One region of the Arthrobacter sp. TJ-270 genome, then DNA from elsewhere that is predicted to be linked to it. Evidence: riboswitches for the same ligand, from Rfam matches in the RefSeq annotation. Region 1 holds a riboswitch; each other region holds the start of a gene.
What was found. A riboswitch is a leader RNA that binds a small molecule or an ion and turns the genes downstream of it on or off. The one in region 1 is predicted to bind S-adenosylmethionine.
Positions count from the first base shown of each region.

Region 2: another riboswitch for S-adenosylmethionine. It lies ahead of metX (homoserine O-acetyltransferase MetX); the one in region 1 lies ahead of AC4D2M_RS13915 (ABC transporter ATP-binding protein).
Region 3: another riboswitch for S-adenosylmethionine. It lies ahead of AC4D2M_RS01105 (aminotransferase class V-fold PLP-dependent enzyme); the one in region 1 lies ahead of AC4D2M_RS13915 (ABC transporter ATP-binding protein).

Region 1 is NZ_JBZCNB010000008.1:6,209-9,437, forward strand. It holds gene AC4D2M_RS13910 (aliphatic sulfonate ABC transporter substrate-binding protein) at 1-865, opposite strand, end outside; gene AC4D2M_RS13915 (ABC transporter ATP-binding protein) at 934-1,764, opposite strand; SAM riboswitch class I at 1,770-1,867, opposite strand; gene AC4D2M_RS13920 (ThuA domain-containing protein) at 1,935-2,630, opposite strand; partial or broken gene AC4D2M_RS13925 (substrate-binding domain-containing protein) at 2,683-3,048, opposite strand; gene AC4D2M_RS13930 (DUF2264 domain-containing protein) at 3,163-3,229, shown strand, end outside.
Region 2 is NZ_JBZCNB010000002.1:387,740-390,968, reverse strand. It holds gene AC4D2M_RS06465 (alpha/beta hydrolase) at 1-472, opposite strand, end outside; gene AC4D2M_RS06460 (HNH endonuclease signature motif containing protein) at 414-914, opposite strand; gene metX (homoserine O-acetyltransferase MetX) at 1,009-2,154, opposite strand; SAM riboswitch class IV at 2,170-2,304, opposite strand; gene AC4D2M_RS06450 (VOC family protein) at 2,617-3,229, shown strand, end outside.
Region 3 is NZ_JBZCNB010000001.1:228,801-232,029, reverse strand. It holds gene AC4D2M_RS01110 (class I SAM-dependent methyltransferase) at 1-509, opposite strand, end outside; gene AC4D2M_RS01105 (aminotransferase class V-fold PLP-dependent enzyme) at 599-1,972, opposite strand; SAM riboswitch class IV at 2,001-2,116, opposite strand; gene hisN (histidinol-phosphatase) at 2,173-2,997, opposite strand; gene AC4D2M_RS01095 (cold-shock protein) at 3,156-3,229, opposite strand, start outside.

The DNA of each region.
Region 1 (3,229 bases):
GGTTGGTGCGTTCGATGATGACGGCGTTGGCGATCTCGACGTCGATGCCGGCAACATCGGCGAGGATCTGTGCCGTCTCCTCCGGGTTTTCCTTCGCCCACTCGCGCGCCTTCTCGTAGGCATTCACCACGGTCTGGGCAAGCTCGGGGCTCTCGGAGAGGAATTCCTCGTTGGCGTTGAGGAAGCCGTAGGTGTTGAAGTCGATGTTGCGGAAGAAGAGCTCGGCGCCCTCCTGCTCAGCCGAAGCCATGATCGGGTCCAGACCCGCCCAGGCGTCAACGGATCCGTTGTTCAGTGCTGCCCAGCCGTCGGCGTGCTGCAGGTTCTGCACGGTGACCTCGGAGGGGTCGATGCCAGCGGACTCGAGCGACTGGATCAGGAAGAAGTAGGGGTCGGTGCCCTTGGTTGCCGCGATCGACTTGCCGCGCAGGTCCTCAAGGGTCTCGATGCCGGTGCCCTCGACGGTGACCATGGCGGACCACTCGGGCTGGGAGTAGATGTCGATCGTCTTGATCGGTGACCCGTTGGAACGGGCGAGGAGAGCAGCGGACCCGGCGGTGGATCCGACGTCGACCGCTCCGGCGCGGAGGGCTTCATTGGCCTTGTTGGAACCGGCGGACTGGACCCAGTTGACGGTCACGCCTTCGTCCTCAAGCTCCGCTTCGAGCCAACCCTGGTCCTTGATGACCAGGCTGAGCGGGTTGTAAGTGGCGAAGTCAATGTTGAGCTCGGTGGCCGTGGAAGCCTCTTCGGCGGACGCGGCGTTCTCACCGGCGAGGCAGCCGGTCAGGGCGAGCGTGCCGGTGGCGGCGAGCGCTACGGACAGGACGGCGCGGCGGGTGAAGGGCGAGCGGGTGCGGTTCATGGTTTCCTTTGCGAGGGGTAGCAGTCGCCGTGCAGACGGGCACGACGACGGAACAAGCTGTGTGTGGTCTAGTGGCCTTTGACGCCGAGGGTGGTGAGCAGGGAGCTGCGCATTCGGCCGAGGTCGGCGGCATTGCGGTCCCGCGGGCGGTCGCCCGGGACGGTGAGCACCTCGGTGACGGAGGCGCCGGGGCGTGACGGATCGGCGGACTTGCCGAGCACGATGATGCGGTCTGCGAGCTGGAGGGCCTCGTCGACGTCGTGCGTCACCAGCAGCACCGTAGTGGGCTGGGCTGCGTGGATATCCAGAAGGAGGTCCTGCATCTTCAGCCGGGTGAGGGCGTCAAGAGCGCCGAACGGCTCATCGAGGAGCAATACGCCCGGGTTCCGGGCGAGTGCCCGGGCCAGGGATGCCCGCTGGGCCATGCCGCCGGACACTTCACGGGGCCGGTGCCCGGCGAAGTCCGCGAGCTCCACGAGGCCCAGCAGTTCGGTGACCTTCGCCTTGCCGGCGGCCGCGCCGGTTCCCCTGGGCAGGCCGATTGCGACGTTGGCCCGGAGCGACAGCCAGGGGAGGAGACGCGGTTCCTGGAAGGCGACGGCGCAGCGGTCATCGATGCCGTTGACCGCGGTTCCGTCGATGAGGACGGCACCGGATGTCGGTGCGTCGAGGCCCGCTGCGGCCCGCAGGAGCGTGGACTTCCCGCAGCCGCTGGCACCGACGATGGCGAGTACCTCACCGGCGCGGACATCGAGGTTGATGTCGCGGAGGACTACATGCTCGCTGGTTCCGCCGCCGAAGGACCGCGTGAGGGAGGAAAAGGTCAGGGGAAGGGCCAGCTTGTCTGTGGCGTTGTTAGTGGCCTGTGCCTGCTGCTGCGCGCTGAGAACGGTGCTCATGTATAACTCCATCGCTCCTGGCAGTAGCACCCGTTCTCCTGCATGCAGGTAAGGGTTGCTGCGGCGTCAACGATCCAGGTCTCTCGGCCGCTCGGGATGGTGGACTTCCACTAAACGACTTTCTGACGTGCCTTTGCAATATATGTCGTAACAAAGCAGGCCCACAGCGGTCAGGCGAGCAGCCAGTCCACCGCGCGCTCCAGTAACTCCCGGTGTTCCGGTGACGCGTACGACGCCGCGTCGTGGCCGAGAGCGTCGTAGAAGCTCCGCGCTGTAGCGGTTCCCGCTCCCTGTTCCACGGTGCGCTCCAGCGGTCGCTCCAGCGACCACATCAGCGGATGCAGATGCCCCTCGTGTTCGTGGCGGGCATGGACGACGACCTCCGGTGACGTGCGCAGCCAGCTGTAACGTTCGTCGTCGACCGTGAAGTCAGAGACGCCTACCGGAAAGGAGCCCTCCAACACAATGTGTGCCCGGCCGTACTCCGGATGCATGGACACGCCCCGCACCCACCGACCCCCGAGTGCCTTCTCCCACGACTCCGAATCCAAGAAGCTGGTGGAGCTGGAGTGCAGGGCCAGCAACGGCCGCCCGCCGGCAACCCAGGCGTCCAGCCCCGCGGAGGCGGCCTCTGATCCGGGGGACGTGCCGTCGTCGTCGCGGGGGAGGCCGACGTTCACCACCAGCAGGTCCGGCCAGGAGGCGGAGTCCTGGAGGCCTTCGAGAGCGCAGTCGACGTCGTCCGCGGTTTCCACGGTGAGACCGTGGTCTTGAAGTAGGCCGGCAACCGCAGCGGATGTCTCGGCGAAGGGGTGCCAGGGGTCCGCGTACCGTCCGGTGCCGCTCAGGAGCAGTGCTGTTGTCATGGGAGCTCATCTCTGTAGGTGACGGGTGAGGCGTTCCAAGCGAGGAGTCCCTCACGATCAGGTCCGGATTCAGCTCCAGGCGGTGGACGGGCCGTCGCCGGCCCTCGGCGATCCGGGCGGCGAGCATCTGCACCGCCACCCGGCCGACGTAGTGCTTCGGCGGCCGCACCGCGGAGATGGCGGGCTCGGCAAGGTAGGCGACCTCGTCGTCGTACGCCACGACCGCCAGGTCATCCTTAGGATTTATCGAAGTGCTCGGCCCGCGGACTGCCCTGCTTTCCAGCCGTCTCGTCGAGTGCTGCGTCCGTGGAGAGGCGGAAAACGTGATTGCTTCATGCCGACTCTGAGTATGTACTGGTCCCGAACGTGATGCAAGGCACACCGATCGAGTATCAGGCACAGGAAAGGACCGCTCCATGAATAAGCCGGAGGCAGTAGCTGCGATGGGTTATGGAACCTTCGCCGAACGGATCGTCGCCGCAGGGCCGGAGCGGTTGGGATGGGTGGCGCCGGGTGAAGGACTCATGAGCGCATGAACAAGCTGACACTTCCGGCCCTGGACCGGGAACTCTCGCCCTATACGGGATGGACCCGCGAGC
Region 2 (3,229 bases), on a different contig from region 1:
CCGGAACCACGAAGCCGGAAAGCCCGACGACGGCAGCATAGTCGGTAGGGCGGGCACGCAACATGGAGCTGGCCACAGCCATGCCCATCGAGAAGCCGAGCAGGGTCACACTTGAGTGCGCCTCCTTGATGGAGTCCACCCAGTCGATGACATCCTGGACCGCTGAGGTGACCTTGTCGACGGAATAGGCGGCGTCCTGCATCAACGGGAACCAGGTGAAACCCGGCCCCTGGGCTACGGGTGCGCGGAGGGAAGCCACCGTGAATTCGTCCGGCAGGAACTCGAGGATGCCCATCAGGTCTTCCTCGTTGGCCATGTGACCGTGCAGCAGCACGAGCAGGGGCGTACCCTCGCGCTCATCCTCGGGTTTCGACCAGACAACCACTGGCGCGTTTCCTGGTGCATTTCCAGGTTCAGGGACAATTCCGGAAGCGGACACAGCGGAGCCGTCGGGCGAGAGAGAATTTGTCATTGCTCCATAGTGGCACGGGTCCACGCGGCGCTACTCCAGACAACGCAGGTTGTCCCGAGGCACGGCCAAATAGCGTCGGCTCTTGTGTTGCACCTGGACCCTTTTCTGCAACGCGCCGCCCACGAATCTCGCCAGAAGGGTGGTGGCGGTTCGGCCAGGGTGGTGTAGGTTTGCCGCCGAATGAAGTGATGCCCGGTGCGCCGGCGTCGTCGTGTCCGGCGGGCCAGACGCCTTCGGTTTTGAGCATGTAGCGGAGCTTGCACCTGGGTTGGAGATTGTGAAGGGCAGTTTTCCCGCCGTGCGCCCATGGAGTGACGTGGTCGATTTCGCAGGACATCGATGAGCGGTTGCAGCCGGGATGGACGCAGGTGGGGTTGGTGATTCGTACCCAGTCCTGCAGGTGTTTGGGTGGCCGGTACCTGTCCCTGCCGACGCTGAGCACGGCCCACGTTTCCGGGTGGACCAGGATCCTGGTGAAACCGGGTGCATGCGCGGCGAGGCGGCAATCGGAAGTCAGGACACCATTGACTCGGAACTCACGCGCCGTCGTCGTCGTGGTAGAACGCGGCCTCAAGCGCCGGTTCGAGCTGAGCTATCTCGGTGAGGAACGCATCATGTCCGATTGGTGAGGCGATGGTGTGCACGGCCACGTTGCCGGGCAGGGCGGATGCCAGCTCATGCGACTGGGAGGGCCAGTACAGCCGGTCGGAGGCAACCGCCGCGACGAAGAACTTCGCCGTGGCATCGGCCAGCGCGGTGGTCAGGCTGCCGCGGCCGCGTGCGACGTCGTGGCTCATCAGCGCCTCGGTGAGGATCAGGTAGCTGTTGGCATCGAACCGTCCAACCAGCTTGTCCGCCTGATGGTCCAGGTAGCTCTCCACCTGGTAGCGGCCGCGGCCATGCGGCAGAGGTGACCCGAAAGGTTCCTCAATGCCCTGGGCCGCGCGGCCGAACCGGTGGCCGAACTCGGCCTCCGAGCGGTACGTGATATGTGCGATCCGCCGTGCCAGACCCAATCCGTGCTCCGGACCGGCCGATCCGTAGTAGTCGCCGCCGGCGAACCGCGGATCGAGCCTGATTGCCTGTACCTGAGCCTGCGCGAAGGCGATCTGCTCAGCCGTGCTTGCCGCTCCGCAGGCGATGACGGCGCAGCGCTGAACGCGTTTCGGGTAGGTCACTGCCCACTCAAGCGCCCGCGCGCCTCCCATGGAGCCGCCGAGCACCGAGTGCCACGAGTCAATACCCAGAAGGTCCGCGAGCAGCGCCTCGGCGCGCACGGAATCGCGGATGGTGACGAAGGGAAACCTCGAGCCCCACGGCCTGCCCTCCGGATCGAGCGACGCGGGGCCCGTGGACCCGTAGCAGCCGCCCAGCATATTGATGGACACGACGAAGTACCTGTCGGTGTCGATGGTCCTGCCGGGACCAACCAGGCCGTCCCACCAGCCGTCTTCTGTTGAATCTCCCCTGGCGACGTGCGAACTGCCCGTGAGCGCGTGCTCAATGAGCACCGCATTGGAGGCGTCCGCGTTGAGGGTGCCCCACGTCTCGTAGGCCAGAACGACGTCGGGCAGGTGCCCCCCGGTTTCCAGCGTGAGGGGGCCGATGGAAAGCCGCGGCACGACGACGCCGTCAACGAACTCCGCCTCGTGGTGCGGTTCCGCTGTGGTGATCCCTGTCAAACCTGCCGCCTTTGTGAATCGTGCTTGCTCCTGCACACCTCGTGCAGGGCCTGGTCGTCACCCGGGGCACCCCACCGCGAGAGGAGGGTTGCCGGACAGTAAGCCGGGGCTGGTGGCGGGAAGGAACCCACCGCACTGTCACTCGTGACCTCGTACAAGAAAACCCGACCAGGATGGGAAAGGGCAAGTATTGTGACTCGCGGTGAAATGGTCCGGCGTTCACTGGGCCGGCGGGAACGCTTGAGTGGGGCCGCCTCCGTCTATGGGCAACGGGCCGCCCCACTCAAGGGGGACGCCCAGTGGGCGTCCCTGCAGGAAACTCCGGCGGTCTCGGAACCGGGCTCCCTGTCCGCTCCACTATCCGTGGCTGACCTTGGGGTTTGCTTGGGCACTTCACCCCGATAGCTATGACTTAGGTAACCCTAAGTCGAGGCGTGCATCACAAAGTGCCAAAATGGGGCCATGCGCCTGGATCATGTGTCTTATGCCTGCGAACCCGACGGCCTGACGGCCACTGCGGACCGGATTTCCGACGCCCTGGGCGTGGAATTCGTGAAGGGTGGAGTACACCCCCGGTTCGGCACCCGCAACATGATTTGCCCACTGGCCAACGGCCAGTACCTGGAGGTTGTCGAGGTACTCGACCATCCTGCGTCGGACAAGGCACCTTTCGGCCAGGCCGTGCGTGCCCGGTCCGAGGCCGGCGGCGGCTGGATGGGCTGGTGTGTGGCCGTTGACGATCTTGCACCTTTCGAAGAGCGACTGGGCCGCAGCGCCGTACCCGGTAACCGCAAGTTCCCTGATGGTCAGGAGCTGACCTGGCAGCAGATCGGCATCAAAGGCCTGATCGCTGACCCGCAGGTTCCCTACATGATCCGCTGGGATGACGGCACGGAGTCCCTCCACCCGTCCCAGGCGCGGCCCGCGTCGGTGCGCCTCAGGGCGCTGACCATCGCAGGGTCCGCCGAGCGTGTGACGGAATGGCTCGGCACCCCCGCCAACCACCCCCTGGACGACGTTGACGTGGAGTGGATCGCCCCCAACGGCACACCGGGCATCATGTCGGTCACGTTCG
Region 3 (3,229 bases), on a different contig from region 1:
TAGTTCGGCCGGAACACGTCTCCGGCATGCATGATGCGGGAGAGCCGGTGCACCCACGGCACGCTGACATCCAGCTGATTCCAGACAAGGCCGAGGACTCCTCCCGGTACCAGGATGCGCGCCGCTTCCGCGCTCGCCGACGCCGCGTCGCACCAGTGCCAGGCCTGGGCAATTGAAACAACATCAACGCTCGCAGTGCCGAGACCGGATGCCTCGGCCGTGCCCTGAACTTTCTCCACCGCCGGGAGCTGCTGTCCTAGGACGGAGAGCATGTCCTCCGACGGATCGATCGCCGTCACCTCAGGGCAACGGTGGATGAGCTCCCTCGTGAACTTTCCTGTTCCCGCCCCGATATCGGCAGCGCGCCGTGCATCCCGCGGGACGAGCCAGTCCACACATTCCGGGGGATACCCCGGACGGACGCGCTCATAGCGCTCACTGTCCTGCAGATAGCCCCGAGCCAACTCACGACGGCGGTGCTCAGCGAGGCGCGGACCCCCAACGCCCATGACGATAGCTCCTGTCGATACTTGATCAGAACCCGTCAATTAAATCACCCGGTCTCGACTGCTCGGGAAACGGGAGTGTCAGCGCGCCATCAGTCAGCTGTGCAGGGTGCTGCGCCCGCAGTTCCCGGAGTGTGCGGAGCCCAATCCGGGAAGGAACGGGTCTCGACAGCCGGTACCCAACGCCCTGCGTCGACAACATAGTCGGTTCCCAGCCCATCCCGGATGAGTGAGGCGAGGCCGGTGAGCAGCCTGTCGACATCGTCCTGCCGCGATCCGAGCCCGAAGCTTGCGCGCAGCGATCCCGATGGCAGGCCCAGGCGCTTCAGCAGCGGGTGGGCGCAGAACTTCCCGTCCCGCAACCCCACGCCATGCTCCGCGGAAAGGTAGGCGGCGACGAGGCCGGCGTCGTAACCGTGGACGGAGAAGTTCACCACACCGATTGCGTCGGTGCTGTCGGAGAAGATGCGGTGTACGGTGACGCCGGTAAGGGCGGAGAGCCCGTCCACCAGGGCGTTCCGCAAATCTGATTCATGGCGGAGCCAGTCTTCCGCGTCCAGGGCTGCAATAACCTCCGTCGCGTGGGCAAGCGCTGCTGCGCCCAGGACGTTCGGCGACCCGCCTTCATGCCGTGCAGGGCCGGTTGTCCAGGAAACTGAATCGACCTTCACCGCCTTCACGGCGCCGCCGCCGGCAAGGTGGGGTGTTCCGACGTCAAGCCAGTCAGGCCTGCCGACCAAAACTCCGGACCCGAACGGTGCATACAGCTTGTGCCCGGAGAAAGCGACGTAATCGATGCCGTCATGCCCGATATCCATCCGTCGGTGCGGGGCCAGTTGGGCTGCGTCGACGACGATGCGTGCGCCATGAGCATGGGCGAGGGCGGCGAGCCGGTTGATGGGCAGAACCTCACCGGTCACGTTTGAGGCACCGGTTACGGCAAGCAGGTTGATTCCCCCGGAAGCCAACACCTCCTCCACAGCGGTAAACGTCGCCTCTATCGTGTCGGCGGCGACGAGTCCGCGATGGGGGCGGCCCAGCCAGGGCAGGAGATTGGCATGGTGTTCCAGGTCGAGGTAAAGGACCTCGCCGTCTCCAGGTACGCAACCTGCCAGGAGATTCAGGGAGTCCGTGGTGTTTCGGGTGAAGATGACCGCGTCGTCTTCACGACCGCCGACGAAGGTCCGGACGGTCTTCCGTGCATTCTCGTACAGCGACGTTGAAATTTGGGATGCGTATCCGGCGCCCCGGTGAACGCTGGCGTAGTAGGGCAGAACGCTCTGCAGGTAGTCATTGACCTGCTGCAGTGCCGGCGTCGAAGCGGCGTAGTCCAGATTGACGTAGCGGACAGCGGTGCCGTCAACCAGCGGCGCCTGCAGTTCAGCGCCCAACACTGACGCAAGCGGCGCCGCGGACAGTTCGCTGGTGCTCTCTAGAAGTGCATTGCTCACGGAAGTTAACCCCATAGTGGTCTCAAGGGACCTGCCAAGGGAGGCCCCGCGCTTGCCGAACCACTTCTCTGGAACGGCCTGGTCGTCACCCGGGGCACCCCACCGCGGAAGGAGGGTTGCCGGCCAGCAAACCGGGGTTTATCGCTGGCACTCGTGACCAATGAGTCCAGAATAAGACAGTCCGGACCCTCCGTTCGCTTTGTTACGTGGCTACGTCAGGCACCCGTATTCTCCTGGAGCAGATCGTCCAGCGAAGGGTTGAGCATCTTCAGGACATCGTTATGCAGGGTGCTGTTGGTTGCGAGCGCGTTACCGCCGAAGGGCCCGTCCGCGCCTTCCAATGATGTGAACCGGCCACCGGCTTCCGTAACAATCGGTACCAGGGCGGCCATGTCGTACAGGTTGAGTTCAGGCTCACACGCGATGTCCACAGCGCCCTCAGCGACGAGGCAGTATGACCAGAAGTCACCATAGGCCCGTGTACGCCAGACCGATTCGGTGAGAGATACGAATTCATCGAGGTTGCCGCGTTCCTTCCATCCCGACAGGCTCGAGTAGGAGAGTGAGGCATCTTCCAGACGAGACACGCTTGAGACCCGGAGGCGTGTTGCGGCGGCCAGCGACTTGCCGGTGAAAGCTCCCGTCCCGGTTGCTGCCCACCACCGTTTCCCGAGGGCGGGAGCGCTGACGACGCCGACGACAGGGCGGCCCTCATCCACCAGAGCGATGAGTGTGGCCCACACCGGCACTCCACGGACAAAGTTCTTGGTGCCGTCGATCGGGTCGATGATCCACCGCCGCGAGCCCGCGCCGCTGCTCCCGAATTCCTCGCCGAGCACGGCATCCCGCGGGCGGGCGCGTGAGAGTTGTCCGCGGATTGCCTCTTCCGCTGACTTGTCTGCATCGGTAACCGGGGTGTAGTCCGGCTTGGTCTCAACCGCCAGATCCAACGCCTTGAACCTGGACATGGTCTGGTCATCGACGGAATCGGCCATCACATGGGCAAGGCGAAGGTCATCGTTGTAGCTCTGGAGGTTCATACTGTTCAACCTATATCCTCGGGACGCGCAGATGCGGGAGGCCTGATGCCCGGGGCGTTGAGTGCCCTTGCACGTGGGCGATGCCCGCTGACTGCGGTCTTAACGCAAGGAAGGGACATCGGCCGATAGCCGATGTCCCTTCCTTTGAAAACTAAGAGTTAGAGAACGGAGATGTTCTCAGCCTGGGGGCCCTTGGGTCCCTGGGTGGTCTCGAAGCTGACCTTCTGGTTCT